DNA from 2 places in the Ruminococcus sp. RTP21358st1_G6_RTP21358_211008 genome. Region 1 is predicted to be linked to the other one. Evidence: a T-box and tRNA genes for the amino acid it is inferred to sense, from the RefSeq annotation. Region 1 holds a T-box; the other holds one or more tRNA genes.
What was found. The T-box of region 1 lies ahead of AB5Z12_RS05805 (valine--tRNA ligase). A T-box ahead of a tRNA ligase gene usually reads a tRNA of that ligase, here a tRNA-Val.

Region 1 (15,605 bases):
CAGGGATACTATTATTCCAGACCCTGTCCGGCGGAGGAATTTTCAAAGAAATATTTCAATGGAAAAGATAAGACAGGCAGCTACGGTTGTCTGAAAAAATAATTCTGATAAGCGCTTTTTTATACGCTCTAAGGGAAATACTAGTACATCGTTTTCGAAATAACTATACCACTCACTTGTCTGTGAATTCGATTGCACAGGTATAAAAGCCTCGGCGTAGCCCGCTACGCCTACGTTTTTATACCTGCACACTCGAATCCACATCCTACGTGATTGGTATAGTTATTTACGAAGCGATGTACTAGTCTTTCGTCTATTGCAAGTGACCCCGATACAGATCGGTATAGCTTTAAACTGGAATTTGATCATTACATTAAAGGGTAGACCTGCTATGGTTTAGATAAGCTAATCCTGAATAATAATTATGCAGACGCTACCAATATGAAAGAAGCTGTAGAGGACAGTTTTATGCTGCGCAATTATGGCACAGAAGATGGAAATGAAGCATTACAAAAAACAGAGTCAGGTGGTGTATAATAAGAAAAACGGAGTTGAAAAGCCATGGTTAATCCGTTATAATTTTCATATATAAATACATGAAAAAAGTGTTTTTTCAGAAAATTGTATGTTGCTGGTCATGGGGTGGACAGCAACGACTATATGAAGGGGGATTTTTCTATGACGAAAATGAAGAAGATTTGCATACCTGTTCTTGCAGCTGCAGCCCTTGCATTTTCAGTTCCCGGAACTACGCAGGAGGCAGAGGCTTCCTGTAATACTTACCGTGTGAATGTTGTTACTGGATATCTGGCTCTGCGGACAGATACATCCTATAATAGCGGTAATGAGATCGGAGAACTTTACAGTGGTGATCTGGTGGAGGTACTGGATTATACTGGCGCCACTGGTTACTGGTATGTATACTCTCCTAAGTATGACGATTTCGGATATGTGAATAATGATTATCTGGATTCTGTGACATCTTCCGTATCTTCCTATAATACAATGTGGACCGTAAGCGTTTCCACCGGATATCTGGCTCTTCGCAATGCACCGGAATATGATGCATCTAATGAAATCGGTGAGCTCTATTCGGGAGATACCGTCTGGGTTTCCGACAGTAGCAATTCTCAGTACTGGTATGTGTATTCCCCGAAACTGGACGGCTATGGATATGTGAACCAGGAGTACCTGTACAGAGAAGAGGGACTGGATACAGATTCCAGCTATTTTGGCGAAGTAAGAACGGTCAGTGTAGCCAAGGGCTATCTGGCACTTCGCAATATGAAGGCATATGATGCTTCCAATGAAATCGGGGAATTATATTCCGGCGATACCGTACAGCTTCTGGACACAAGTGATTCCCAGTACTGGTATGTGTATTCCCCGAAATATGATACCAATGGATTTGTAAACAAAGATTATCTGGTGGGTGGAAATGCATATGCTACCTTGTATGTAAAAGTGCCTACCGGATATCTGGCTCTTCGATCCGCTATGGGATATGATGCGGCAAATGAGATTGGTGAACTGAATACCGGTGATACTGTGGTAGTAATTGATTCCAGTTCAGATAAATACTGGTATGTATATTCTCCACGCCTTATGAAATACGGATATGCAGATTGTAATTATATATTCTGCAATTGATGAGCAGGAAAGAAAAACAGCCTCTGACTTTTTTACTGGGAAAGTCAGAGGCTGTTTTTGAAATAACTATAATTTTTATAACTGCACACTTGAATTCATATCCTACGCGATTGGTATAATTGTTACTGTTTACTCCGTGACCAGTAACGTATAGTTATCTTTATAGAAATTTCATACTTTCTCTGATTGAACAAAAAAACCTGCAATGCTATACTAAAATTGAAATATATTTGAAAAACAGGAGTGTGATAAATTGCAGGGTACCACAGAAAACTATATTCACCTTGAAAAGGTTTCTAAGATTTATGGAACGAAAGAAGTAAAAATAATCGCAGTAGATGAGATCAGCTTTAACATAGCTAAAGGCGAGTTTGCCGTGATCGTAGGGCCCAGTGGTGCTGGCAAGACTACGGTTCTGAATATTCTGGGCGGAATGGATACTGCCACCAGCGGTCAGATCTGGGTAGATGGAAGGAATATAGCGAAATACAATAACCGCCAGCTCACCAGCTACCGCAGGGACGATATTGGATTTGTTTTTCAGTTTTATAATCTGGTTCCCAATCTGACAGCCTTGGAAAACGTAGAACTGGCAGGACAGATCTGTAAGAACCCCATGGATCCGAAAACTGTTTTGGAAGAGGTGGGGCTGAAAGACAGACTTGGAAATTTTCCTGCCCAGTTATCAGGCGGTGAACAGCAGAGAGTTTCCATTGCAAGAGCTCTTGCCAAGAATCCGAAGATGCTCCTTTGCGATGAGCCAACAGGCGCTCTGGATTACCAGACTGGTAAGGCGATTCTCAAGCTTTTACAGGATATGTGCCGCCAGAAGGGGATGACAGTAGTGGTTATCACTCATAACTCTGCATTGACGCCTATGGCAGATCGCGTGATTAAAATAAAAAACGGCAAGGTGGCACAGATGACTTTGAATGCCCACCCAACCCCGGTAGAAGAAATTGAGTGGTAGGTGAGAGATGAAAGCATTAAGAAAAGAATTCTGGATGGAGATCCGAAAAAGCAAATCCAGGTTTATCTCCATTCTTCTGATCGTGGCTCTTGGAGTGGCCTTCTTTTCCGGTATTCAGGCTTCCTCGCCGGATATGCGCTATTCCGGAGATGCCTATTATGACGAAAGCAGCCTGATGGATATCAAGGTTGTGGGCACAATGGGCCTGACATCTGATGATGTTTCTTCCATAGAAAGTATAGATGGCATCGAGTCCGCAGAAGGTGCCTGGTCTACCGATGTGATGTGCGGGGAAGGCCAGAAGCAGAAGGTTCTTCACATTGAATCCATAAATGACACAGTGAATAAACTGGATGTGCAGGAGGGACGCCTTCCGGAAAAAAGTGGAGAGATTTTTCTGGATAGCACATTTGCTTCTTCCAATGAATATAAGGTAGGAGATAAGGTGGCTTTGCGTGAAGAAGGAGATTCCCCCGTTCTTGTGACCACAGAATATACGGTAGTGGGAACTGGAAGAAGTCCTCTTTATATTTCCTTTAATAGAGGAAATACCACCCTTGGAACTGGTGAAGTCAATGGATTTGGATATGTGCTCCCAGAAGATTTTGACCAGGAAATTTATACGCAGATTTATGTGACCGTTCATGGAGCAAAGGGTCTTACAAGTTATACAGACGGTTATGAGAATCTGATCGCCAAGATCAAAGACCGTGTTGAAAACATAGCAGATGATCGCTGTCAGATCCGCCTTGCAGCTGTGAAGGCGGATGCACAGGAGGAAATCAATGATGCCCAGAAGAAGCTGGACGATGGGAAAAAAGAGGCAGATGAAAAGCTTGCTGACGCAAAAGAAGAGCTGGATAAAGGTGAAAAGGATTTAGAAGACGGCAGGAACGAGTATGAAGATGGAAAATCCCAGTTAGAAGACGCAAAAACAGAGCTTGCCGATGGAAAAAAACAGCTGGAAGATGCGAAGACAGAGCTTGCTGATGGGAAAAACCAGTTAGAAGATGCGAAAGCGCAGCTTGCTGATGGAAAAAGTCAGCTGGAATCTGCCAGGAGTCAGCTTTCCTCCAGCAAAAGCCAGCTTGACACTGCCAGAAGCCAGCTGGATGATGGATGGAGTCAGGTAAATGCAGCAAAAGCCCAGCTTGCTGACGGACAGGCTCAGCTTGATTCCGCGCAGAAGCAGGTAACCAGTGGTCTGGCAGAATTAGAGGAAAATCAGAAGACTTTAGATGAAAATAAAGCGAAACTTGCAGATGGAAAAGCCCAGATTGAGGCAGGCGAGCAGCAGTTAGAAGCCGCAAAGCAGACTTTGACAACAAAGCAAAGTGAACTGGATCAGTCAAAAGCGGAGATCATTGCCGGACAGCAGCAGATCGAAAGTACCAGAACCCAGTTAAATGTCCAGAAGCAGCAGATTACAGATGGACTTTCCCAGGTATCAGCAGGAGAAGCCCAGCTTCAGGATGGAATAAGTGCTTTGGAAAGTGCAAAAGCTCAGCTGATGGAGCTGCAGAGCCAGCTTGAGATAGTACGCGCAAGTTACAAAGCAGCACTGGAAAATCCGGATGCTTCCCAGGAGGAAATAGATATTCTGGCAGCTCAGGTGTCTGCACTGGAAGAACAGGAGGCGGCGGTAACCCAGCAGATTCAGGCAAGTGAAGCGCAGATTGAGAGTCAGCGGCAGCAGCTTGCAGCGAACAGAAGTGAGTTGGAAAGCGGGCTTGCAACAGTCGAGGATGGACTTTCCCAGCTTTCGCAGAAAGAAAGCGAGCTGAATGCTGGTCTGGAACAGATAACAGCAGGTCAGGCACAGATTGATGCCGGATGGATTCAGATTCAGGAACAGGAGAATACTCTTGCTGCCTCGAAAGCTGAGATAGAGGCAGGGGAACAGGAACTGGAAAAAGGTCAGAAGCAGTTAAAGGCAGCAAAGAAAAAACTGAATAAAGCCCAGAAAGAAATTGATTCCAATGCAGAGACCCTGGCAGCAGGACAGGCGGAACTGGATGCCAATGTGGCAAAGCTGAATGACAACGAAGCGCAGTATGCTTCCGGCCTGGAACAGTATAATTCCGGTGCCCGGCAAATTGCGGAAAATGAGGCAAAGCTTACTTCCGGTGAGCAAGAGATTGCAGAAAATGAGGCAAAACTTGCCGATGGTGAGAAAGAAATCGCAGACAATGAGAAGAAGCTTGCAGACGGTGAAAAAGAGATTACAGACAATGTGAAAAAGCTTCAGGATGCGGCTAAAGACTTGAAAAAAGGCGAGAAAGACCTTGCAGACGGAAAGAAAGAGTACGAAGACGCCAAAAAAGATGCTGAGGATGAGATTGCCGAGAATCAGCAGAAGCTGGATGATGCGAAAAAGGAGCTGGAAGATCTGGAAATGCCGGAGTGGATGGTCACAGATAGGGAGGCTCTTCCGGAATATACGGATTACGGTGATAATGCAGATCGTCTTCGAAACATCGGTCAGGTTTTCCCGGTCATCTTTTTCCTGGTAGCGGCATTGATCAGTCTTACCACTATGACTCGTATGGTGGAGGAGCAGCGAACCCAGATCGGTACCTTGAAGGCATTGGGATATAAGAAGTCTGCTATTGCAGCAAAATACATCTGTTATGCATTTTTTGCAACTCTTCTTGGCAGTGTGCTGGGAATGCTGATCGGAGAGAAAATCATTCCATACATTATTATAACTGCTTATGGAATTATGTATCATAACGTGGCAAATACCATTTCCATTGATTATCAGCCTGGCTTCGCACTGATCGCTTCCGCAGCCTCTGTTGTATGTACAGTTGGAGCCACTCTTTTCGCAAGTGGAAAGGAGCTGCAGGAGACACCGGCCTCTCTTATGCGCCCACCGGCTCCGAAAGAGGGCAAGCGGGTATTGCTGGAGCGGCTCACATTTATATGGAAGCATTTAAGCTTTTCCTGGAAGTCCACAATTCGAAATCTTTTCCGTTACAAGAAGCGCCTGATCATGACGGTCTTTGGAATTGCAGGAAGCATGGGACTGATGCTGGTTGGCTTTGGGATTCAGGATTCCATCAGTGATATTGCCGCTATTCAGTACCGGGAGCTTCAGCATTATGACGGAATGGTGATTGAGGACAGCGATGCTACAGAGGAAGAACATGCAGAGCTGTTTGAATATATGAAGGAAAATGAGCAAATCGCCCATTGCAATCGGGTACAGATGACGAAGATCAGTGCTCCGAAAGGCAGCTCCAGCGTCAGTATTTATCTGTTTGTGCCAGAGAGCCTGAGTGAGTTTGCAAGGGATGTAACCTTAAAGAACCGTATTACCGGGGAAACATATGAGCTTACCGACGAAGGTGCTGCTATTTCCGAGAAAACAGCATCCCTGCTGGGATTAAAGGTGGGAGATATGATTCCCCTAAAAAAGGGAGATAAGGAATATAAGGTGAGGGTGGCTGTGATCACAGAGAATTATATGAGCCATTACCTTTATATGACGCCCAGGGTTTATGAGCAGACGTTCGGGGAAAAGCCGGAGTATGAGAACATTGTGTTTACTATGCAGGAAGACTGCAAGGATGATCTGGAAATGGCAGGAAGCCGGATCCTTGCTAATCCTGGTGCTCTCAGCATCAGTTATACCAGTAGTCTGGCATCACAGGTTGACCGTATGCTGAGCACTCTGGATGCGGTGATCCTGGTGCTGATCGTTTCCGCAGGAATGCTGGCTTTTGTGGTATTGTATAATCTGAATAATATCAATATTACAGAAAGACAGAGGGAGCTGGCAACTTTGAAGGTGCTTGGCTTCTATGACGGAGAGGTCTCCCAGTATGTGCTTCGGGAAAACGTGATCCTGACAGTGCTTGGAATTATGTTTGGAGCAGTGTTTGGAATTCTCATTCACAGGTATGTGATTACTACGGTTGAGGTGGATGCAGTTATGTTTGGACGTAATATTAAGCCGTTGAGCTTTTTATACAGTGGAATTCTGACAAGCATATTTTCCATTGTGGTGAATGGGGTGATGCATTTTAAGCTGAAAACCATTGATATGGTGGAATCCTTAAAGAGTGTGGAATAAAAATTATTGTAATTGTGAAATTTTTAAATTAGCTTGACAAGCCGGAAGAATGCAATTATAGTTATATCCATAAAAGTGGCGGCTTTTTCCGGATATTTACAAGGAGATCAGACCGCTGCAGCGAAAAGCGTTGAAGAAGAGGAGTAAGTAAATGCCCTCCCAGAGAGAAATGTCCAGGGATAACTGTGGTGGAAGACATTTTGAGATCCGCATTCACTGAAGGTAGCTTCTGAGCCGGGAAACTGAACAAGCAGTGATATCTGCAGTAAGTTTTCACGCAATTCCAGCGTTACAGGAAAGAGATATGTGTACAACAGAGCGAAGACTGTAAATGAATTCAGGGAAACAGTACTTTGCATTTTGCACATAATGAAGGTGGTACCGCGTTAATTTCGCCCTTCACACAATTGTGTGAGGGGCTCTTTTTTTAGGAGGAAAATCATGAGCAAAGAACTTGCAAAGACCTACGATCCAAAAGGAATCGAGGAACGTCTTTACCAGAAATGGATGGACAACGGATATTTTCATGCAAAAGTAAACCCGGATAAGAAACCATTTACCATTGTTATGCCGCCGCCAAACGTAACCGGACAGCTGCATATGGGACATGCACTTGATGAAACTATGCAGGACATTCTCATCCGTTTCAAGAGAATGCAGGGCTACGAAGCACTGTGGCAGCCGGGAACTGACCATGCAGCTATTGCTACAGAGGTTAAGGTTACTGAGAAACTGAAAAAAGAAGGCATCGACAAGGCAGAAATCGGCCGTGAGAAATTCCTGGAATATGCCTGGGAGTGGAAAGAAGAGTACGGCGGAAAAATTATCAACCAGCTGAAGAAGCTTGGTGCTTCTGCAGACTGGGAGCGAGAACGCTTCACCATGGATGAGGGATGCTCCAAGGCTGTACAGGAAGTCTTCATCAAGTTATATGAAAAAGGCTACATCTACAAAGGTTCCCGTATCATCAACTGGTGTCCGGTATGCCAGACTTCCATTTCCGATGCAGAGGTTGAGCATGAGGATCAGGACGGATTTTTCTGGCACATCAATTACCCGGTTGTTGGAGAAGAAGGAAAATTCGTGGAAATCGCAACAACACGTCCGGAAACACTTCTTGGAGATACTGCAGTTGCAGTAAACCCGGATGATGACCGTTACAAAGACATTGTTGGCAAAATGCTGAAGCTTCCTCTCACAGACAGAGAGATCCCGGTTATTGCCGATGAGTATGTTGATAAAGAATTTGGTACCGGATGCGTAAAGATCACACCGGCACATGACCCTAACGATTTCGAGGTTGGAAAGAGACACAACCTTCCGGAAATTAACATCATGAATGATGATGCTACCATCAATGAGCTGGGTGGTAAATACGCCGGCATGGATCGTTACGAAGCAAGAAAAGCCATGGTAGAGGATCTGGACAAGCTTGGTCTTCTGGTAAAGGTTGTTCCGCACAATCACAGCGTTGGAACTCATGACCGCTGCCATGCAACTGTAGAGCCGATGATCAAGCCTCAGTGGTTTGTAAAGATGGATGAAATGGCAAAAGCTGCTATCAAGACTCTTGAGGATGGAGATCTGAAATTCGTCCCGGAGCGTTTTGACAAGACTTACCTTCACTGGCTGGAGAACATCCGTGACTGGTGTATTTCCCGTCAGCTGTGGTGGGGACACAGAATCCCGGCTTACTACTGCGATGAGTGCGGTGAGACTGTAGTTGCAAGAGAAATGCCGGAAAAATGTCCGAAATGCGGATGCACACATCTTCATCAGGACGAGGATACTCTGGATACCTGGTTCAGCTCTGCTCTGTGGCCATTCTCCACACTTGGCTGGCCGGATAAGACACCGGAACTGGAGTACTTCTATCCAACAGATGTGCTGGTAACCGGATATGACATTATTTTCTTCTGGGTTATTCGTATGGTATTCTCTGCTCTTGAGCAGACTGGAAAGACACCGTTCCATCATGTGCTGATCCATGGTCTGGTAAGAGATTCCCAGGGACGCAAGATGAGTAAATCCCTTGGAAATGGTATTGACCCTCTGGAAGTAATCGACAAGTACGGCGCAGATGCTCTTCGTCTTACCCTGATGACTGGTAATGCACCTGGAAACGATATGCGTTTCTACTGGGAGCGTGTAGAATCCAGCCGTAACTTTGCAAATAAAATCTGGAATGCTTCCCGTTTCGTTCTTATGAATCTGGAAGGAAAGGATGTAACGGAGCCGGAGATTGGTTCTCTTTGCGCTGAGGACAAATGGATCCTTTCCAGACTGAACAATGTGATCAAAGAAGTAACCGACAATATGGAAAAATATGAGCTGGGTATTGCAGTTCAGAAGATCTATGATTTCCTGTGGGACGAGCTTTGCGACTGGTACATTGAGATCGCCAAGGTTCGTCTGTGGAAGGCTGAAGAGGATCCAAAGGCAGCAAACGAGGCTCTCTGGACACTTCGCACAGCGCTGACCCAGGGACTGAAGCTGCTTCATCCGTTTATGCCATTTATCACAGAGGAAATCTACTGCACACTGCTTCCGGAGGAAGAGTCCATTATGATCTCTGACTGGCCGGTATATAAGGACGAGTGGAATTCTCCTGAGGCTGAGCTTGCAATCGGAAGCTTCCAGGAGGTTGTCCGCGGCATCCGTAACACAAGAACCAGCATGAATGTTCCGCAGAACAGAAAGACACATCTGATCATTGTTGGAAAAGATGCTGCTATCTGCCAGATGTATGAGAACAGCAAGAAATCCTTTGCAAACCTTGCTTTTGCAAAAGAAATCCATGTTCAGCAGGATAAGACTGGTATTGGTGAGGATGCAGTTTCTGTTGTTGTTTCCAATGCAGTTGTTTATATGCCTCTGGAAGACCTTGTTGACAAGGAAAAAGAGCTTGAGAGACTGACAAAGGAGCAGGAGAGACTGACTAAGGAAATCGCCCGCTGTGAGGGAATGCTGAATAATCCAAATTTCGTAAATAAGGCTCCTGCTGCCAAGGTTGATGCAGAGAAGGAGAAGCTTGCGAAGTACAAAGAGATGAAAGAAAAGGTTGAAACACAGCTTGAGCAGCTTAAGAGATAAAAAGGAGATTTTGCATGAAGCTGAGCAAATTTTGCAATAAGATTTCCCTGATTCTCCAGGCACTCTGGTGCGCAGTGCTCTATTTCCTTATAGAGGCACTGTGCCGCCACTCTGTAGTGGAGGCCTGGGATTATATGACGGGAAAACCGTTGGTATTTGCTTATAATACGATGTTTATTTTTACTACAATGCTGATCGTTTATCTGTTTCACAGGCGGTGCTTCTGGAGAGTTGTGGTTTCCGTTTTCTGGCTGTTTCTTGGAATCGTAAACTGTATTCTTCTGATGAACCGTGTTACACCATTTACCGGACCGGATCTGCATATGCTGACGGATGGTATTGCGATCATGCAGAAATATCTGCCGTTTTATGGTGTGGTGATCGGATGTATTTTGATCGGACTTGTTGTACTGGGGCTTTTGATCCTACTGGTCAAGGGACCGAAGTATGAGCAGAAGATTAAGTACCGGTATGTGATTCCGCTGGTAATTGCTGGTTTTGTGGCTTTTGGAGGCGTGACACAGCTGGCTCTTGAAAAAAGGGTTTTGTCTAATTATTTTGGCAATATCGCGTTTGCTTATGAGGATTATGGTTATCCTTATTGTCTGGCGACTACTATTTTTAATACAGGTATCAGTGAGCCGAGAGATTATTCTGAGGATGAGATTAACCGGATCGAGAAGACAGAGTCCAATCTTCCAAAGACCAAAGAGGATGGAAAGAGACCGAATATTCTGTTCCTTCAGCTTGAGTCTTTCTTTGATCCGACACTGGTAAATTACCTGGATATTTCTGAAGATCCAATCCCGAACTTCAGAAAGCTGATGAAAGAGTATTCTTCCGGATATTACAAGGTTCCTTCTGTTGGAGCCGGTACGGCAAATACGGAATTTGAGACCATTACAGGTATGAGTCTTCACTATTTTGGACCAGGTGAATATCCTTATAAGAGTATTCTTAAGGAGACTACCTGTGAAAGTGTGCCCTATGTTCTGAAAAATCTGGGGTATTCCACACATGCGGTACATAATAATGAAGCCAACTTCTATGGAAGAAGGTCTGTTTTCCCAAATCTGGGATTTGACACCTTTACCTCTGAAGAGTATATGGCAGATGAGAACCTACAGAATCCTCTTGGGTGGGTAAAAGACAGTGTGCTGACGGATGAGATCATTAAGTGTCTGGACTCTACTGACAGTCCGGATTATGTGTATACCATTTCCGTGCAGGGACATGGCGATTATCCAAGCGAGCCCATTCTGGATAATCCTTCTATTACAGTTTCCGGTTCTCCTACGGATGAGCTGAATTGTAAATGGGAGTACTATGTGAATCAGATTCATGAGATGGATCAGTTTGTGAAAGAGTTAACAGATGCTTTGGCAGACTATCCGGAGGATGTGATCCTGGTTATGTATGGGGATCATCTGCCTACTATGGGACTGACTGTGGAAGATCTGAAAAATAAGTATCTTTTCCAGACGGAGTATGTAATCTGGGATAATATGGGACTTACCAAGAAGGATGAGAATCTGGCTTCTTATCAGATCGCAGCAGAGGTTCTGGACAGAGTTGGTATTCATGAGGGTACGATCATGAAATATCATCAGGCAAGAAGAAATACCAAGAATTATCAGGTCGATCTGGAGACACTGCAGTATGATGTGCTGTACGGTCAGCGATATGCTTATGGAGGAGAAAATCCTTTTGAGAGAACGAAGATGCGGATGGGACTTTACGATGTGACCTTAGATTCCATTCGGTTAGTGTCGGATACGGATTGGACTTATTATATCCAAGGCACGAATTTCACCCCGTCCAGTCAGGTGAAGCTGAATGGAGAGTGGTATGATACGGCATATGTAAGTCCGAACATGCTGGTGATCTCGGGTACGGAGCTGTCGGATTTTGACAGACTGGCAGTTGTACAGAGAAGTAACAGTTCGACGAGGAAGGCTCTTAGCAAGAGCTTTGACAGAGCGGTTTATGCATTGTATGATAGTCAGTGGAAAGTGAATTCCAGGTAGGAACGTTTCACGAAGAAAGGAGAGGACAAATTTGCTCCGCTGGAGCTCAGACTGTGTCCTCTCCTTTTTAACCCCAAATTCTGCCGTATGAGATTTTTTCGGAACCTCTCTGATTTCTTCTGTGCGAGGTTTGTCGGATAAAAAGTTACGATTAGGGGTGGACTTCTGGTGTGACTATTATATAATGGTAGAGGAATGGAACTATTCAGAAGGCAGTATATTCTGCCAGACTTACTATGAGAATGAAAAGTTACGGACGAAATACAATAGATAAATGGTGGTTAAGATTATGAATTATGAGGAAGCGGTTGCTTATATTGAGGAGACTCCGAAGTTTACAAAAAAGAACAGCCTGGAGCATACGAAGGAATGCCTGAGGAGACTGGGAAATCCACAGGAGAAGTTTAAGGTGATACATGTTGCGGGAACGAATGGGAAGGGGAGCACCTGTGCGTTTCTCACATCTATTCTCAGGGAGGCAGGGTATTCCTGCGGTCTGTTTACGTCTCCCCATCTGGTGAAGATCAACGAGCGGTTTCAGATCAATGAGGTGAATATTGATGATGACACCTTTTTGAAAGCTTTTGAGAGAGTGAAAGTGCTGGCGGACGAGCTTGTGGCTGAAGGAAGTTACCATCCTACTTATTTTGAGATGCTGTTTCTTATGGGAATGGTGATCTTTGCAGAGGCAGGGGTGGACTATGTGACTTTGGAAACCGGGCTTGGCGGAAGGCTGGATGCGACTACAGCGGTAGAGAATCCGGTAGCTTGCGTGATCACATCTATCAGTCTGGATCATATGCAGTTTTTGGGAAATACGGTAAGAGAGATTGCAGGGGAGAAGGCTGGAATCATTGTTCCGGGAGTTCCTGTAATCTATGATGGAAATGACAAGGATGCGGCAGAAGTAATCGCTGCGAAGGCAAAGGAGCTTGGAAGTCCGGCTTATAAAGTAGTTCAGGCTGGAGCAAAGGTACTGGGAAATAATAAAGACGGCATTGATTTTTCCCTGGAGGACGATTATTATGGGGATACCAGGTTCCATATTCCTTTTATTGCATGGTATCAGGTGATGAACGCGTCTCTGGCGCTTACTACCATGGAAGTGCTGAAAGACAGGATTCCGGTGACGCTGGAACAGCTGCAGGCAGGAATTGCAAATACCAGATGGCAGGGCAGAATGGAGACTATTTTGCCAGGTGTGATCGTGGATGGTGCACATAATGAGGATGGCGTGCGCAGGTTTGTGGAGACTGCAGAGCGGTTTCAGAAGGAGTATCCGCTGACACTTTTATTTTCTGCGGTGAATGATAAGGATTACCAGGATATGATCCATACAATTTGCAGCAGGATAAAATTCCGTAAAGTTGTGACCACAGAGGTTGGGGGATACCGTGAGGTGCCGTCTGCGGAGCTGGCAGAGATCTTTTGCAAAGAAGGCTGTAAGGATGTTGGAAACTCTGATAATATTGAAGAAGCTTTTCATATGGCTCACGAGGCCAAAGGAGAGGACGGAATGCTGTTCTGCGTGGGTTCTCTTTACCTGGTGGGAGAGATTAAGACACTCTTGTTGAAAAAGTAAATTGTCTGCAGGAAAAAGAAAACATGGGATTTCTGGTTGATTTTCCGGAAATCTGTGGAGGAATTTTATGATCGATTACGAAGAGGAACTGAAGAAATTTGAGCCCTGTCTGGATGTGACAGACGCGGAAGAGGCTATTTACGATAGAGAGCTGACGGATATTCTGGACATTCTTCAGGAAATGCTCAGGGAGTCCAAAAGCGGACGCAGGATGAAATAGAATAGGAGATACTTAATGAACTGTATGAATTGCGGCGCGTTCCTGGCTGACAAGGATCTGGATTACTGTCCTCATTGCGGGTGCAACGTCCTGATCCAGAAAAAGGTGGAGTATCTATCCAAACTTTATTACAATCAGGGCTTGGAGAAGGCAAGTATCCGAGACCTTTCAGGAGCTGTTAACTGTCTGAAGCAGAGCCTTACCTTTAACAAGAGAAATATCCAGGCGAGAAATCTTCTGGGTCTTGTGTATTTTGAAATGGGAGAGGTGGTTGCTGCTCTTAGCGAGTGGGTGATCAGTAAGAATCTGCAGCCTACCCGGAATATTGCGAATGAATATATTAATCGTCTTCAGGCGAATTCGAATAAACTGGATGCTATTAATGAGACAATAAGAAAATATAATAATGCCCTGGCTCTTTGCAGGGAAGGCCATGAGGATATGGCTGCTATTCAGCTTCGCAAAATTCTGAACCAGAATACCAAGCTGATCAAAGGCTATCACCTGCTGGCGCTGATCTATATGAAGAATCATGACTGGGGCAAGGCAAGAAGAACCTTGAAAAAGGCGGCTCGTATTGATAAGACCAATACAACTACATTACGTTTTCTTCGTGAAGTAGATGAGAGAACCGGTGTAACGACCAGACTTGAGAAACAGAAAAAAGGACTTTTGGGTGCCAAGGGCAAGACAGAAGGTTCGGATGAGATTTCCAGAAGTACTGTGGTACAGCCGGCAGTTTACAGGGAAAATTCAAGAATTTCACTGTTTGTGACACTTATGGCGGGTGTGGCAGCAGGTGCGGCTGCATTTTGGTTTCTGGCAGTTCCGGCTATCAAGCAGGGGATTTACAGAGAAGCCAATCAACAGATTGTAAAGTACAGCGAGTCTCTGGTCAGCCAGGGTGCGGAGCTTTCCAAAGCCCAGGGTGAGGCGAAGGAATCCGGAGATGTGGCAGAGGAAATCACCCAGCAGCTTGATGCCGAGCAGAAGAAGAGCACCAGTTATCAGGCACTTCTGAATGCGTATGCAGCTTATACACAGAATGAGTATGATGCAGCTGCGTTGGAAATCCAGAAGGTTTATGAAGATCAGCTGGGAGATGATGTAATGGGAATTTATAATACCATCTGTTCAGCTACTGGTGTGTCTGGAATCACGGAAGACAGTAAGTCTGAGGGCAGCGAAGATTCCTCTGATTCCGAAAGCAATGATGGAACTGACAATACAACAGAAGGCTCTGAAACGGATTCCTCTGGTTATGACAGTTCTTACAATGATGCATCTGGTGACAGTGGGTATGATGAATCCGGATATTCTGATTACAGCGACGAAAACGGATATTATGATGAAAATGGTGATTTTCAGTATTATGAATAAAAATTTCTGAATTACAATAATGAGAAACCTCTGAACCGGGGATGTGCGGGATAGACCTGCACATCTCTTTTTCTTTTTCCTGTGCAGAGGGTCAAAATAGAGTAAAAAAGGGGGATTTTATTTATGAAACCTGTTTTTGAAACTACGGGAACCTGTCTGAATATTAAACTGCCTGAGGAACTGGATCATCCGGCTTCTGAGCTGATCCGGAGAGAATCAGACAGGATTATGGGAAAAATATATATCAGAACCATTTGTTTTGACTTTGGAAATACTGTTTTTATGGACAGTTCGGGCGTAGGTTTGATCATGGGGAGATACCGGGCTCTGGGGATGCGTTCTGGCTGCATGAAGGCCTGCCATGTAAGCGGATATATTGAAAAATTGCTGCGGCTTTCAGGTGTGAGTAAATTTCTGGAACTGGAAAGAACAGAAAATGAGATGCAGCTGGAAGGGAGGGGAGTCTGATGGGAAATTCCAACGAAATGACCATTATTTTTGATAGCCGTCCGGAGAATGAAGGGTTGGCAAGGGTAGCTGCTGCGGCATTTTGCACCCAGCTGAACCCCACACTGGAGGAAGTAGCAGATTTGAAAACGGCTGTG
Region 2 (15,605 bases), on a different contig from region 1:
ATTTTTAATTTTGCCATACTGTTTCATTCCTTTTCTTTAATTTTTTATTTTCCAACTATTTTATCAGCACATTGTACATCTTAGATTGCCAGAGCGTGCCTGGAATATCACTTATCACCATGGATCAGCTCAGACAATCCCTGCATTTAATGCCCCAAGTGCCGCTTTTTTGTCAGGGCTGCGCATTAAGGTCTCCCCGATCAGGACTGCATCTACTTGGTTTTCATATAATATACGGATATCCTCCGCTGTCTTAATACCACTTTCGGAAACAAACACCGTATCAGCCGGTGCCATGTTCCGCAGTCTGATACTGTTTCCCATATCAACGGTAAAATCATGGAGATTCCGGTTGTTCACTCCCACGATTTTTGCTCCAAGATTCAAAGCACGGTCCACTTCCCACTGATCATGAGCTTCTACCAGAGCATCCAGTCCCAGCTCCTGTGCCAGTTCCCCAAAGGCTTTTAACTGGCTGTTATCAAGAATCGCACAAATCAGAAGTACAGCGGAAGCCCCAAATGCTTTTGCCTGGTAGAGCATGTACTCATCTACTGTAAAATCCTTTCGAAGCACCGGAATATTCACTGCCTGGGAAATTTCCTGCAAATACCTGTCTGCGCCCTGGAAATAAAAGGGCTCTGTGAGGCAGGAGATTGCAGAAGCACCGGCCTGCTCATATTCCTTTGCAATGTCCAGATAAGGAAAATCTGGTGCGATCAATCCTTTTGAAGGAGATGCTTTTTTTACTTCACAGATGTAAGACATTCCCGGCTTTTTTAATGCCTCCAGAAAAGAGATTTTTTCCTCGGCATGTTTCGCCAGATCGGAATTCTGCTGTGAGATAAGTTCCCTTAATGGGAATTTAAATTTTTCCTCCGCAATACGCTCTTTTGTGCGCGCTGCTATCTCGTTTAAAATACTCATTCTATCTCCTGTAAAACTCTCTGTGATGTCATTCTCTCTTGTCGTCATCTTTATCCAAATGAGTTATATTGTTATTTTTCAGTGCTATTTTGTTTTGTGATGTGATTATTGTTATTTTTGTTATTATTTGTGTTTATTTTTCACTCCTGATTACTCTTTTGTATAAATTCTTCCAGTTTCTTCAGTGCAGCCCCGCTGTCGATCAGCTGCTCTGCCATCTTCACACCTGCTTCAATGGAAGCTGCTTTGCCTGCAATATAAAGTGCGGCACCAGCATTCAGGCAAACTGCATGACGTTTCGCACCTGTCTCTTTGCCTTCCAGAATTGCTTTTGTGATTTCGGCGTTCTCCTGCGGGGTTCCTCCCTGAAGCTCCTCTTTTGTGCAGCGCTCATAACCAAACTGCTCCGGAGTGAGTACATAGGATGTAAATTTGCCATCTTTGATCTCGCATACAGAAGTCGGTGCACTCATGGAAATTTCATCCAGACTGTCCTGTCCGAAGACAACCATTCCTCTTGTTACTCCAAGATTTGCCATGACCTGCGCAAGAGGCTCAACAAGGGCTTCATCATAAACACCCATCAGCTCCATATTGGCGCCAGCCGGGTTGCTTAACGGTCCAAGAATATTAAATACAGTACGGATTCCCAGCTCTTTACGGATTGGAGCCACATACTTCATTGCAATGTGATAGTTCTGTGCAAACAGGAAGCAGATTCCGATTTTTTCCAGAAGTTCCTGGCTTTTTTCCGGTGGAATTGTGATCTTAACGCCCAGAGCTTCCAGCACATCTGCAGCTCCGGATTTTGAAGACGCAGCGCGGTTTCCATGCTTTGCTACCGGTACGCCTCCTGCTGCGATCACAAGGGAGGCAGTGGTGGAAATGTTAAAGGAATTGGAGCCGTCTCCACCAGTCCCTACGATTTCCAGTACATCCATGTCATGAAGCAGCTTGATGCAGTGTGCTCTCATGCCTGCCGCGGAAGCGGTAATCTCATCAATAGTTTCCCCTTTCAACGCCAGAGCAGTCAAATAGGCTGACATTTGTACCGGAGTAGCTTTTCCGCTCATAATCTCGTCCATTACCTCTTCTGCTTCCAGATAGGTTAAGTTCTGTTTCTTCGATAATTTGATAATACTTTCTCTGATCATTTTTTCTGCTCCTCTCTGATGTTGTCCTTTATAAATTGTCAAATCTGACTTGCGCTTCTAGAGCGTGTTTGAAAAATCATTCCCGCAATCTCCCACAAATTGTGACGCACATCTTGCAGAAAGCCTTTTTCAAACACGCTCTAGAAAATTCTCAATCATCTTCCTTCCATCGGGAGTCATAACAGACTCCGGATGAAACTGCACACCGTAAACCGGATATTCCTTATGCTCCACTGCCATGATTTCTCCATCTTCTGCTCTGGCTGTCACAACCAGCTCTTCGGGAAGAGTCTCTTCTATTGCTGCCAGGGAATGATATCTTGCTGCCGGGAACTTTTTCGGGAGTCCTTTAAACAGGACATTGGGACCGCACTGGATCATCTCATCTCTTTTCCCATGCTTCAGTTCTTTTGCATAGGAAACCACTCCGCCAAAGGCTTCGCAGATGCTCTGATGTCCCAGACACACACCCAGAATTGGGATTTTTCCAGCGAACTCTTTGATCACCGGAATACAGATGCCTGCCTCCTCCGGTCTTCCAGGGCCCGGGGAAAGAACAATTGCTTCCGGTACCAACTTCTCTATTTCTCCCAGGGAAATTTCGTCATTTCGAACCACCTGAATATCCGGATTAACGGACCCGATCAGCTGATACAGGTTATAGGAAAAGCTGTCGTAATTATCAATCAGTAAAATCATTCTAATCCCTCCTCTGCCTGGCTGATGGCCCTTACCACCGCTCTTGCCTTATTCTGGCACTCTTCAAATTCTTTTTCCGGTACGCTGTCTGCCACGATTCCGGCTCCCGACCGGATACAGATTTCATCTTTTTTCTTATATACCAGACGGATTGCAATGCACACATCCAGATTTCCTGTGAAATCCACATATCCGATTGCACCGCCGTAAATGCCTCTCTTGCTTTGTTCCAGTTCCTGAATGATCTGGCAGGCACGGAATTTCGGTGCCCCAGAAAGGGTTCCTGCAGGTAAGATGGCATCCACTGCGTCTATGGCATCTTTGCCCTTTTTGATAGTTCCTGTTACTGTGGAACCCAGGTGCATGACACAGGAATAACGTTCCACAGTCAGGTATTTTTCCACTTTTACGCTGCCAAGCTCACTGATTTTTCCAATATCGTTTCTTCCCAGATCTACAAGCATGTTGTGCTCGGCAAGCTCTTTTTCATCCTGAAGAAGATCAGCTTCCAGTGCTTTGTCCTCTTCCGGTGTTTTTCCTCGCGGCCTTGTTCCTGCCAGTGGGAAAGTGCTTAACTTGCCGTGATCTAATTTCACCAGTGTCTCCGGGGATGCACCTGCGATTTCAATGTCATCACTGGAAAAATAGAACATGTAGGGGGATGGGTTGGTGGCTCTCAGAACACGGTAAGTATCAAACAGGCTGCCCTCTGCTTTTGCCCTCATGGGGTTTGACAAAACCACCTGGAAAATATCGCCCTCGTGGATATAATGCTTCGCTGTTTCCACCATCTGGCAATATTTTTCTTTAGGGAACTGAGGTTTGATTTCAGATTTAAGCCTGATCGGAGGGAAGATTTTTTTCTCCCCTTTTTTGATCAGCGCTGTCATTTCTTCCAGTTTTTTACAGGCCTGTTTATAGGACTTTTCCAGATCCTCTGTCATCACACCTGTGATGAGAAGAACCTTCTGGCGGTAGTGATCGAATGCGATCACATCATTAAACAGCATCAGATCCAGATCCCGGAAATCCTGCTGTTCCTTATCTTTTAGCTCCAGCTTCGGCTCACTGTATTTGATGTAGTCGTAGGAGAAGTAACCTACCAGACCGCCGGTAAATGTGGGCATATCGTCCATAACCGGACTTTTGTACTGACTGATGATTTCACGGATAGCATCGCCTGGATGGGCAACCTGTCGAACCTCTTCTGTACTGCTTTCTGTACTGCTTTCTGCAGCATTGCCGCTTCTACCAAAAGTTTCCGTCTTACTGGTTTTTCGAATCCGCAGGATTCCGTCTGTACAGGTGATTTCCATGGAAGGGTCATATCCCAGAAAAGAATACCTGCCCCACGCTTCGCTCTGGCTGGCACTTTCCAGCAGATAGCAGTGATGACTTGCCTTTTGCAGAATCCGCATCATCTCTACTGGTGTGTAGCTGTCTGCGTATAACTCTTTGCAGATTGGAATTCTTTTGTAATCTCCTGCTGCCATTTCCCTGATTTTTTCAAACGTTGGATACATAGAACACCTCCCGATTTATTACCTGAACAGTGCACGCGCCGCATCCTCGCAGAGCGTTTTTAGGTGTAACAGGAACATCACGGAGTAATTTTCTAGTACACAAAAAACCCGTCCAGGACAGAATTTCCATATCTGTCAAGGACGGGTCTGAATATTCACCCGCGGTGCCACCTTGCTTCACGATAAAATCGTGCTCTTAACGGAATACCATCATATTCCTGACAACTGACGTATGTCCTACGTCGCATAATACTTGGCTTCTGCAGAATCTACTTTCATGCTTCAATCAGATATGTTTGCATTTCTTCTGCAATTCTCTGCATTTGTTCTGCACACATTCTGCCTTTCCATGCGCCCTCAGCGGCCCATTTAACAAACTGCCTTACCGCCCGGCTCTCAGCCTCCCGGACTCTCTGTGGGTGCACGATTGTTTTTATTCCCGCTTCATCGGTTTAGTTCGTTGAATTGAATTTTTATTTAAAATAGCATACAGGCAATGAATTGTCAAGCAATTTTTCCACATTTTATAAACAGTTATTAAAATTGATTTCCTCTAACGTAAAAAATCTGCCTGTGAATTTTCTCATCACAGACAGATCTCACATTCATTATATTAATTTACTTATTGCTCTTTTTCATAAAGAAATTCTTCCGGTAAAGTAACATGAAAGTCTTTGGCTACTGCGCGGAAATCATCAGGAGTAATGGTCTGAAGCTTACGCGGTGCCATGGACATTACCTTCACCAGAATTTCCGCGGACTTCTCTACTGTATGGAGAAGGCCAAAGGTCAAGTCAAAGTCCTCACCGGAGCAGAACATTCCGTGATGTGCCCAGATGACAACGTCATATTTCTTCATCAACTCCGCTGTTTTTACTGCAATTTCTCTTCCGCCTGGTACCATCCAGCCTACAACGCCTACGCCATCCGGGAAAACAACCGGGCATTCTGTTGCAGACTCCCACAGCTCTCTTGTAAATACCTTGTCGTCCAGTGGAAGGACAAAGGTTAATGCGATGGTGTTGGTTGTATGTGCGTGATAAATAACACGATGTCTGCCGTTTGTAAGCTTCTTTTTTACCTCATGATTCATAAGGTGGGTTGGAAGCTCGCTGGTTGGGCGGCCGCCTTCTACCAGTCCCCAGCGGATCCTGTAATTAACACCCTTGTCATCCAGTTCAATGATTGCAAGACAGGCTTCCGGGTCAACTGCTATGTTTCTGAAATATTTGCCACTTCCGGTTACCAGGAAAAACTCTCCTGCAAGTCCCGGCACCTCTGTGCCGATAGGCTGCCACTCGCCTGGTGCATTCAGACGGGGACGGATCATTTCTACTTCTTCTGCTTTCAGACGATAGCTTAAGTTTCCACCGTTTCTCTCATGCCAGCCCTGCTGGAAACCATCGTCCGCCATTTTGATAAAGCCCTTCATAAATTTGGAATCTAAAATCTTCATACCATCTTCTCCTCTTTTATTTTTCGTATCGCCAACTGACGTTTCCTAATAGGAAAAACAATTGTCAGCTGATCGCAATTATGGTCTCAGGGCGTGTTTGTGAGCCCTTTCTTATGAGACCATACGAATACGCTGCGTCCGTTCTTTTTCTTCTTACAGGTATCCGGTATGCTTTTGTTTGCTCTTCTTGTTTACAGACTCAGTATAACACCAATTCTCATTTTGGAAAGAACCTTACTTGCCAAATTGTTTTCCGCTTTTTGCAAATAAGGACCCAAAATAAAAATTTCTGTTTCTAGAGCCTTTTTTTCCAATAAAATAGTAAAAAAATATAATTCTAAATTTTTTGAAAAAAAGTAAAAAAAGTTGTTGACAATTTGCGACAGTTGATAGTATAATAGCAAAGCGAGCTGCGGGAGAGAAATAAATTTCACAGTTTGTATATGGGGTCTTAGCTCAGCTGGGAGAGCATCTGCCTTACAAGCAGAGGGTCACAGGTTCGAGCCCTGTAGGCCCCATACTTATGAAATGAATATGGCGAGATAGCTCAGTTGGCTAGAGCACGCGGTTCATACCCGCGGTGTCGAGGGTTCGAATCCCCCTCTCGCTATTATAGATGTTGCAGATTGCAGCATCTATTTTTTTGTCCATCAGTAAATCGGACATTCCAGGTCTGCTTCGCTACTTGCTCATGAACGCCATAAAACCTGGCACGCAATTTTTCCAGTTAATAATTTTTAAAGGAGTAACTGCATGAATATTGCCCCATCTATCCGTAAACTTCTTGATAATGAAACTACCATCCACGAAGCTCAGATTCGCGCTTTGTTCCAGACTCTTGACCGCAAATTTGGTCTTCGGGGGGCTTCTGTACCTATCCGCTTTGGTTACGATGAAGCTGTACTTGGCTCTTATACCCCGGCTTCTGCCCACGAAAAAGAAAGCTTCTATTTTTCCCTTCTGTTTATTGGTTATGCCGTAAAGAAGCCTCTTTCCAAAGAGGATCGCCTGGATCTTTATAAGCACGAATACGCCCATTATATGCAATACAATATGAAAATCCCGGCGCAGTATAACTGGCAGGCAGGAAAGCATGGGAGCGCCTGGAAATACTGCTGTTCTCTTGTGGGCGCCGCGCCTACTCCTTATTACAGAATCGGAGAAAGCCTTCTGAAGCACAATTATGACAAAGCTCTGAAAAACCCTATCCATGACAAGACAGTTCCCATCCGGGACACCTACCGCCGTGAACAGGCCTACAAAAGCGCCAAACATAGCGAAATAAAATTCCAGGTAAACGATGTGGTAACTTATCCCAAATTTGGGGAAGGTACTGTAGAGGAAATCGTACAGCTGTCCAATTCCGTCAGACTGCATATCCGGTTTGCAGATGATGAGGTAAAAAAGATTGACCAGAAATGGCTGCTGCGGTCTGGTCATAAATAGTTATATTTTTACAAAACTCAATAAACTTATCATATAAAAGGAGTAAAAAGCCATGAAAAAAAATCATCATCTACACCGGCAGATTCACCTCTGCCTCATCATTTTACTGCTTCTGTTTTGCAGTTCAAGCCAGGTATTTGCCGCAGCAAGGGTAAATGTGAAAAATACCAGGATTAAATTATCAGCCACAAAGCTTACTTATAATAAAAAGGTACAGCGTCCAAAAGTAAGAGTAACTTATAAAGGAAAAGTCTTGAAGGAAAAGAAAAACTATATTGTAAAGTACTCTAAAGGCTGCAAAAAAGTAGGAACTTACACGGTTCAGATTATTGGAAAAGGCACTTATACCGGCACTGCTAAAAAACAGTTTGTTATTTTACCGCCGAAAGCCCAGATAATGAATATCTATGCAAAAACAGCAACTGCAACTGTAGTAGTAAAAAGACAAACCTCCCAGACCAGTGGTTACCAGCTGCGCTATGCCACTAATTCAAAACTAAAAAATGCAAAAACTATAACAGTCAAAGGTAACAAAAACAACACAATTTGTCTCAATGGCCTCCGTGCCGGGACTACATATTATATGCAAACCCGCACTTACATGACTGTTAAAGGAAAAAAATACTATTCCAAATGGTCTTCTACAGGCCATTGCACAACAAACAGAGAGACAAACAGTACCCACCAAAGTGCAACCCCTACACCTACACCAACGCCTACATCCACACCGGTTCCTACACCCACACCGATTCCCAAAGCTGATCTGCCTGCACACGATAAAGAAGGAACTGCACCAGCTAAATATACATATGAAATTTATGGTCTGGACAAACAGAAGGCAGATATTTACACCGATTGTCCCAAACCTTTTTTTATAAAGACAGACAATCCGGATCCGAACTCTTTTTCCTGTATTTTTAATGGAAATGACTCTCGGACCAGCGCATACAGAAGTGGTTCATCTCGTTTCTTTGATGATATTCCTTTAGAAAACAATGACTCAGAAACTACTTCATTAGAGAAAGTAAAAGGCGGTTATATCAAATACGTGCATTTTTCCGAAGCAGGAACCTACACTGTAGAATTCAGGGAATATTCATTATCAGGTTATACGGTTGCAAATACAGTGACATTAAATGTTCTGGATTATGAACAGGCAAAAAACGCATGGATGATTGACATTATTAACAAAACTACAACTACCGATATGACTCCTTTTGAAAAGATGGACGCTATAAGTGCCTACCTCAGAGAACCAGGCCGCTTTAAATATTTAACCAGATATAACGATCATACAGTCTCTCTGGCAGCAGATCCCAATGCTCCATTTTTTGTAACTTACCGTTGGGACTCTAGCACATCACCGGCAATTCTCGGTGAGTTCGCTGAATTAGTCGGTGGATTTGATGATATTCATTATTGCTTTGGTGATTATCCGGTTGGCTCTCCATCATGGTCCATATGGCATTATGTGGTAAAGCTTACTATAGGAAATGAGACGCGAAACTACGCCGTTTGCCCAATGGCTTCAACCGGCAACGTTGAAGAAATCAAAATGATTGATTTTTCCGATCTGAGTAATATGCGAAAGTTCGGATAATCTTAATTTAACAAATCAAAAAAGTCCCCATCCCACTGTTTTAATTGCAAAAAACAGTGAATGGGGACTTTTTTCGATTATTCTATTTTTTAAGCTTCATTTTTACCGGCTCATACGTGGTATTCGTTTCATAGTCATATCCCCGTATTCCGATTTCGTCGGCAAGGTCCGTTTTCTGATAGCTTCTCTGGAAGGTGGCTTCTTTTCCAGACTCTGCCACCTCTGAACCACCGCCAAGGTCGGAAAGCTGCCACAGATTTCCATTCAGATCCATTACATCAAGGGAAATACTGTCGCACTCTTCTAAGAAGATGCAATGGATTGTGACGTAATCGCCCACTTCTGTTTCTTCTATATCTGCGGACAGGATCTTTACTTTTCCATCTGCAGTTATCCCTTCACCATCCACAGGCACATAGGTCATACTTTTCCCCTGGCTCTTATCTTCCAGCTGAAAAGTAATGTTTGTACGCATCACATCATCAACGCACTTAGCATCAGGAAGCGTGGCAGTTCCGATGCAGGAAACGGTAAGATTCTTACTCTCATTTGTCTTTACCGCGGAAGAATAGAAATCTACTACATCATCTTCCAGATTTCGATAATTTCCCACTGCTGTTTCAATGCCCAGATCTGAATCAAAATCAAAGCTGGCTCCGACCTTTACGATGGTCAGTCCTTTTTCTGCGGCATATTCTTCTATTGTCTTATCACTTTCAATTCCAAGATTTCTTACAGGATCCTCATTCAAGGCATCTTGTCCTGCCAGAAGATACTTGCCTCTTTCTTTCGCTGTAACTTCCACCACCACCTGGACACTGTTTTTATCACAAAGGGCTTCCTTCACGGTGTAAGTAAGAATGGAATCTCCATCTTCCTGCTGCACCGGATCTTTTTCAATCAGCTCCTTGGCTTCTTCCGGCATCTTATTTCCAACTTCCTGAAAAAAACTGGAAATGCCTATATACTTCTCTGCAGCAAAAACAGTGGCACCAAATACCATCACTGCCGCAAATGTCAAGATCAAACTGCGCTTCCAGTTTTTCCGTGTACCAATTTTTCCCATTCTGTCAGTGCCATTTATTACTTTTCCCGTTTTTTCTTCTTTCTGATACCCTCTATCGGACTCTGCCGAATTCTCTATCATTTCCAATGTCTCATCTACACGCCTGAGCACACATTCCGGCACTTCTGTTTCTTCTGAAAAAACATCAAACAATTTATCATCCATGAATATATCCTCCTTCATACTCTGCACGAAGCTGTTTTCTGGCTCTGGAGAGCCTTGTAAGCACTGTATTCTGGCTGATTTCCAGAAGAGCGGCAATTTCCTTTACACTAAGGGATTTGCTGTAATACAAAAGCATCACCACCTGGTACTTCTCTTCCAGGGATGCCAGGATTTCCTTCCACTCACAGTCTACATAGCCAGGTTCCTCGAAGATTCCCTCTTCCATTTCCATCGTAGGAAAAACGCGGCCTTTGTGCCGAAGCATTTCATTGCAGTTATTGATCAGGATCCGAATCATCCAGGTTTTGAAGTAAGAATCCTTTTTTAAAGTGGAAAGCTTCTCATAACACTTTAAAATCGTTTCCTGTATGGCATCTGCCACATCTTCGTCATTCTTCAGATAGGCCCAGGCTACTTTGTACATGCTCTGGGTATTCATCCGGATGAGCTGTGCAAATGCACCGGAATCTCCGGCTTTTGCCTTTTTCACCAAATTTTCCATAAGGGTTTTCGCTCCTTTTTTTGTGTTCTGCAGTACACGAAATATATTGCTGTATTTCCTTTTACATACATTAGATGGAAAAGGCAGGGAGAATATTTCATCGAATATAATTTTTCGCCCATGATGAGTGAATACTAAGCATAAAAACAAGAATATTAGATATGTGTAATATTTTACACGGTCGGAGATTTTTAATAAATATAGAAAAAGCTGGCATTTGCAATTTATTCACTCACAAATGCCAGCTCACATACTCTTATTTACTTATTTATTTGAAGTACTCAACACCGGACTCAAAGATCTGAATATCCTGCTGTCCATAGATGTTGATTGCAACGCCATTGTCGCGGCGCTCGCTGTGTGCCATCTTACCAAGGACACGTCCATCCGGGCTTGTGATACCCTCAATGTTATAGGTAGATCCGTTGATATTGGATTCTTCGGACTGATCCAGCTCTCCGTTTGGATTTACATACTGGGTAGCTACCTGACCGTTTGCAAGGAGCTTAGCAAGCCATTCATCGTTTGCTACGAAGCGTCCCTCACCGTGGGAAGCCGGATTGCAGTATACACCGCCAAGTGTGGCTTTCTGCAGCCATGGAGACTTGTTGCTTACAACCTTTGTGTAAACCATCTTGGAAATATGACGTCCGATGGTGTTATAGGTCAGTGTAGGAGAATCCTCTTTCTGTCCGCAGATCTCACCGTATGGAACAAGTCCCAGCTTGATCAGCGCCTGGAATCCGTTACAGATACCAAGTGCAAGACCATCTCTCTCATTTAACAGCTTCATAACTGCCTCTTTGATCTTTGCATTCTGGAAGGCAGTTGCAAAGAATTTCGCAGAACCGTCTGGCTCATCACCAGCGGAGAAACCGCCTGGGAACATGATCATCTGTGCCTGGTCAATGGATTTCTCAAAGATTTCCACAGAATCACGGATATCCTCTGCACTTAAGTTCTTAAATACTTTAACATCAACCTCAGCCCCAGCTCTCTCAAAAGCACGGGTGCTGTCGTATTCGCAGTTGGTTCCCGGGAATACAGGAATGAATACACGTGGTTTTGCTACTTTATGCTTGCAAACATAAATGTTCTTAGTATTGTAAACACCATTCTCATAGGTTGCTTCTGGATCTGCTGTCTTTACAGCCATGGCAACTGGTCCGTCGTTTTCTTCGCCGGAGGTTGTCTTGAATACTTTCTCCAGAGTGCCTGTCCATGCCTTGTAAGCCTCATCCAGAGTGATCTCAGCGTTTCCGTAGGAGAATTTACCATCAGCTGTTACTTCACCGATTACGGTGTATGTAATAGAAAGCTGACCAACCTTTTCAGCCGGAACTTCCAGAACCAGATCGCCGAAGCCTGGTGCAAAGAAGTCTCTTGGATCCAGATTATGCTCGATCTTCACGCCCATTGCATTTCCAAATGCCATCTTGCTGACTGCTGCCGCAATACCGTGACGGTCAAGTGCATATGCAGAAACTACTTTTCCAGCCTGCATGTCATTGTGTAATTTCTCGTACTGATCCATAATTGCTGCATAGTCCGGTAAATCGTACTGATCTTTCGGAGCGCGAAGCCATACCAGCTTGTTTCCAGCCTTTTTCAGCTCTGGTGTGATCACATCCTGAAGCTTGGCAACATCCACAGCGAAGGATACCAGTGTTGGCGGAACATCAATGTCATTAAAGGTTCCGGACATACTGTCCTTACCACCGATAGACGGAAGACCGAATCCCATCTGTGCTGCATAAGCACCAAGAAGTGCTGCAAATGGCTGGCTCCATCTCTTTGGATCCTCTGTCATACGACGGAAGTATTCCTGGAAGGTGAAACGGATCTTCTTATAATCACCACCTGCTGCCACGATTCTTGCAACAGATTCTGTCACTGCATAAGCAGCTCCGTGATATGGGCTCCAGGAGGATAAGTATGGATCAAAGCCATAGCTCATCATGGTTACCGTATTGGTGGTTCCATTCTGTACCGGTACCTTGGCAACCATTGCCTGAGTCTCTGTAAGCTGGTTTTTACCGCCATAAGGCATGAGAACGCTTCCTGCACCAATGGAGCTGTCAAACATCTCTACAAGGCCCTTCTGGGAGCATACATTTAAGTCTGCCAGTGTGGAAAGCCATTTTTCTCTTACATCCGCTACGTCCGGACGCTCTTCAAAAAGGTTGCCCTCTTTATTCGGGATTTCAACTTCTACGGTTGTCTCCTGATGTGCACCGTTGGTATCAAGGAATGCACGGGAAATATTTACAACCTCTTTTCCTCTCCAGGAAAGCACCAGTCTTGGCTCTTTTGTTACAACTGCAACCGGAACTGCCTCCAGGTTCTCTTCGTTTGCAAAACCAAGGAATTTCTCTACGTCTTCCGGAGCAACAACAACTGCCATACGCTCCTGGGACTCGGAAATTGCAATCTCAGTACCGTCAAGACCTGCATATTTCTTCGGAACTTTGTCAAGGTCGATCTGAAGACCAGGTGCCAGCTCTCCGATTGCTACGGATACACCGCCTGCACCGAAGTCGTTACATTTCTTAATGATATAGCTGACTTCCTCACGACGGAACATACGCTGGATCTTACGCTCTGTAGGTGCATTTCCTTTCTGTACCTCAGCGCCGCAGACCTCGATAGAAGCCTCTGTATGTACTTTGGAGGAACCGGTAGCACCACCGATACCGTCACGTCCGGTACGTCCGCCAAGAAGGATGATGATATCTCCCGGATCAGAGTTCTCACGGATAACTGCACGTCTTGGAGCAGCACCCATAACTGCACCGATTTCCATACGTTTTGCAACGTAATTCGGATGATAGATTTCTTTTACATAGCCGGTAGCAAGACCGATCTGGTTACCGTAGGAGCTGTAGCCGTGAGCTGCACCACGAACCAGTTTCTTCTGCGGAAGCTTGCCTTTCAGAGTCTCTTTTACGGAAACAGTAGGATCTGCTGCTCCTGTTACACGCATTGCCTGATATACATAAGTACGTCCGGAAAGCGGGTCACGGATTGCACCGCCAAGGCAGGTAGCTGCGCCACCAAATGGCTCAATCTCAGTAGGATGGTTGTGTGTCTCATTCTTGAAGTTGATCAGCCATTCCTCTTCTTTTCCATTTACATCAACCGGCACTACAATACTGCAGGCATTGATCTCGTCGGACTCCTCCTGATCCTGAAGCTTGCCTTCGGATTTCAGTTTCTTCATAGCCATAAGAGCAAGATCCATCAGGCAGACGAATTTGTCGTCTCGTCCCTTATAAAGGACTTCTCTGTCGGAAAGATATCTGTTATAGGTATCAACGATAGGAGTTTTATAATCACCCTCATCAAATTTCACCTGTGTAAGCTCAGTGGAGAATGTGGTATGACGGCAATGGTCAGACCAGTAAGTATCCAGAACACGGATCTCGGTCATGGACGGATCACGTTTCTCCTCGTTCTTGAAATAGTTCTGGATATGAAGGAAATCCTTGAATGTCATAGCAAGGTTCAGGGAGCTGTAAAGCTCCCTCAATGGTGCTTCATCCATATCGCGGAAGCCATCGAAAATCTTAACATCTTCCGGGTCCTTGAACTCTGTAACCAGTGTCTCCGGCTTCTGAAGGCCTGTCTCACGGGAATCTACAGGGTTAATGCAGTGATTCTTGATTGCCTCGAATTCTTCCTCTGTAATGTCACCTTCGATCACATAGGTAGTGGCAGAGCGGATGATCGGCTGTGCATTTTCATCCAGGAACTGCACGCACTGAACAGCGGAATCTGCTCTCTGGTCAAACTGACCAGGAAGGAATTCTACGGAAAAAACATGTGCGCCATCTGCTGCCTCGAATTTCTCCAGATAAAGATCATCTACCGGCGGCTCGGCAAATACGGTATGGCATGCTTTCTCAAATACATCATCGGAAATATTCTCTACGTCATAGCGGATCAGTTCCCGCACGTTTGTTACAGTCTGAATGCCCAGATAAGAGCTGATCTCATGCTTCAGTTCTTTGGCTTTTACGGCAAAGGATGGTTTCTTTTCTACGTATACTCGTCTTACGTTACTCATTGGAAAACTCCTTTCGTGAATGTGAAATCATAGTGTGGTGTGCTTTTTCATTTTGAAAAAATATGGATGACTGCGCAAAACTGCAGCCATTCTTGCACATTTTCGTTTATTATAGTATCATAGGTTTTGTCATAAGTAAAATTAATATATCTTATATTTTTTATTACTATTACTTCTATATGTAAATAAACATGGCTCATCAGTCATGGCAGAGTTTGAGTTACTGTTCACTGACAATATTCCGCGAGGTTTTTTTTGTGAACAAAGTTCACAGAAAACCCGAGAATTAAGTTTGCGCAGCAAACGCTACTTCTTGTGCTTGTCACAAGAAGGTTCGTCTTTCTGTGCATCGCGAAGCGTGTTACTGGTCACGGAGTGGACAGTAACGAGTTTGATTTTGGAGGATTTATATATGGATATCAATCTTGAATTATACAAATGCTTTTACTACGTTGCCACCACCTTAAGCTTCTCTGAAGCCTCCCGCCAGCTGTTCATTTCCCAGTCTGCAGTAAGCCAGGGAATCAAGACTCTGGAAAAAAAGCTGGGACGGGAACTGTTTTTCCGAAGCACCAAGAAGGTTTCCCTTACCCCAGAGGGAGAAATACTTTTCCAACATGTTAAACCAGCCCTGGAAATGCTTTCCCAGGGAGAGGCACAGCTTCTTGAGGAAGACAGACTTCAGGGGCAGCTTCGGATAGGGGCAAGCGATACCATCTGCCGGTACTTTCTGATTGACTACCTGAAGCGCTTTCATCAGGATTATCCTGGAGTGCGGATCAAGGTCACAAACAGCACCTCCATGGGCTGCGTGGAGCTTCTGGAAAACCGTCAGGTGGATCTGATCGTAAGCAATCTTCCCAATTCCCGGCTTACCGCACACACAAAAGTACAGGTGGTAAAAGAATTTCGGGATATTTTTGTTGCCAATCCGGACTTCTTTCCACTTGAAGGAAAAGCCCTGGAAATAAAGAAGCTGATGGAATATCCTCTTCTCACCC

Region 2: it has a tRNA-Val gene. The T-box ahead of AB5Z12_RS05805 (valine--tRNA ligase) is inferred to sense a tRNA for this amino acid. The anticodon was not compared.

Annotation. Positions count from the first base shown of each region.
Region 1 is NZ_JBDGDM010000010.1:67,834-83,438, reverse strand. Features, by position in the region: gene AB5Z12_RS05825 (GGDEF and EAL domain-containing protein) at 1-102, shown strand, start outside; gene AB5Z12_RS05820 (hypothetical protein) at 679-1,650, shown strand; gene AB5Z12_RS05815 (ABC transporter ATP-binding protein) at 1,904-2,620, shown strand; gene AB5Z12_RS05810 (FtsX-like permease family protein) at 2,628-6,698, shown strand; T-box leader at 6,820-7,101, shown strand; gene AB5Z12_RS05805 (valine--tRNA ligase) at 7,140-9,791, shown strand; gene AB5Z12_RS05800 (LTA synthase family protein) at 9,806-11,818, shown strand; gene AB5Z12_RS05795 (folylpolyglutamate synthase/dihydrofolate synthase family protein) at 12,093-13,400, shown strand; gene AB5Z12_RS05790 (hypothetical protein) at 13,468-13,620, shown strand; gene AB5Z12_RS05785 (lipopolysaccharide assembly protein LapB) at 13,636-15,000, shown strand; gene AB5Z12_RS05780 (STAS domain-containing protein) at 15,124-15,468, shown strand; gene spoIIAB (anti-sigma F factor) at 15,468-15,605, shown strand, end outside.
Region 2 is NZ_JBDGDM010000006.1:54,777-70,381, reverse strand. Features, by position in the region: gene AB5Z12_RS03810 (phosphoribosylanthranilate isomerase) at 1-17, opposite strand, end outside; gene trpC (indole-3-glycerol phosphate synthase TrpC) at 130-927, opposite strand; gene trpD (anthranilate phosphoribosyltransferase) at 1,068-2,081, opposite strand; partial or broken gene AB5Z12_RS03795 (hypothetical protein) at 2,146-2,205, shown strand; gene AB5Z12_RS03790 (aminodeoxychorismate/anthranilate synthase component II) at 2,211-2,780, opposite strand; gene trpE (anthranilate synthase component I) at 2,777-4,303, opposite strand; gene AB5Z12_RS03780 (hypothetical protein) at 4,579-4,728, opposite strand; gene rhaD (rhamnulose-1-phosphate aldolase) at 4,926-5,759, opposite strand; tRNA gene AB5Z12_RS03770 (tRNA-Val) at 6,205-6,277, shown strand; tRNA gene AB5Z12_RS03765 (tRNA-Met) at 6,296-6,369, shown strand; gene AB5Z12_RS03760 (hypothetical protein) at 6,513-7,205, shown strand; gene AB5Z12_RS03755 (hypothetical protein) at 7,258-8,805, shown strand; gene AB5Z12_RS03750 (DUF4179 domain-containing protein) at 8,888-10,036, opposite strand; gene AB5Z12_RS03745 (sigma-70 family RNA polymerase sigma factor) at 10,029-10,538, opposite strand; gene AB5Z12_RS03740 (phosphoribosylformylglycinamidine synthase) at 10,807-14,604, opposite strand; gene AB5Z12_RS03735 (LysR family transcriptional regulator) at 15,017-15,605, shown strand, end outside.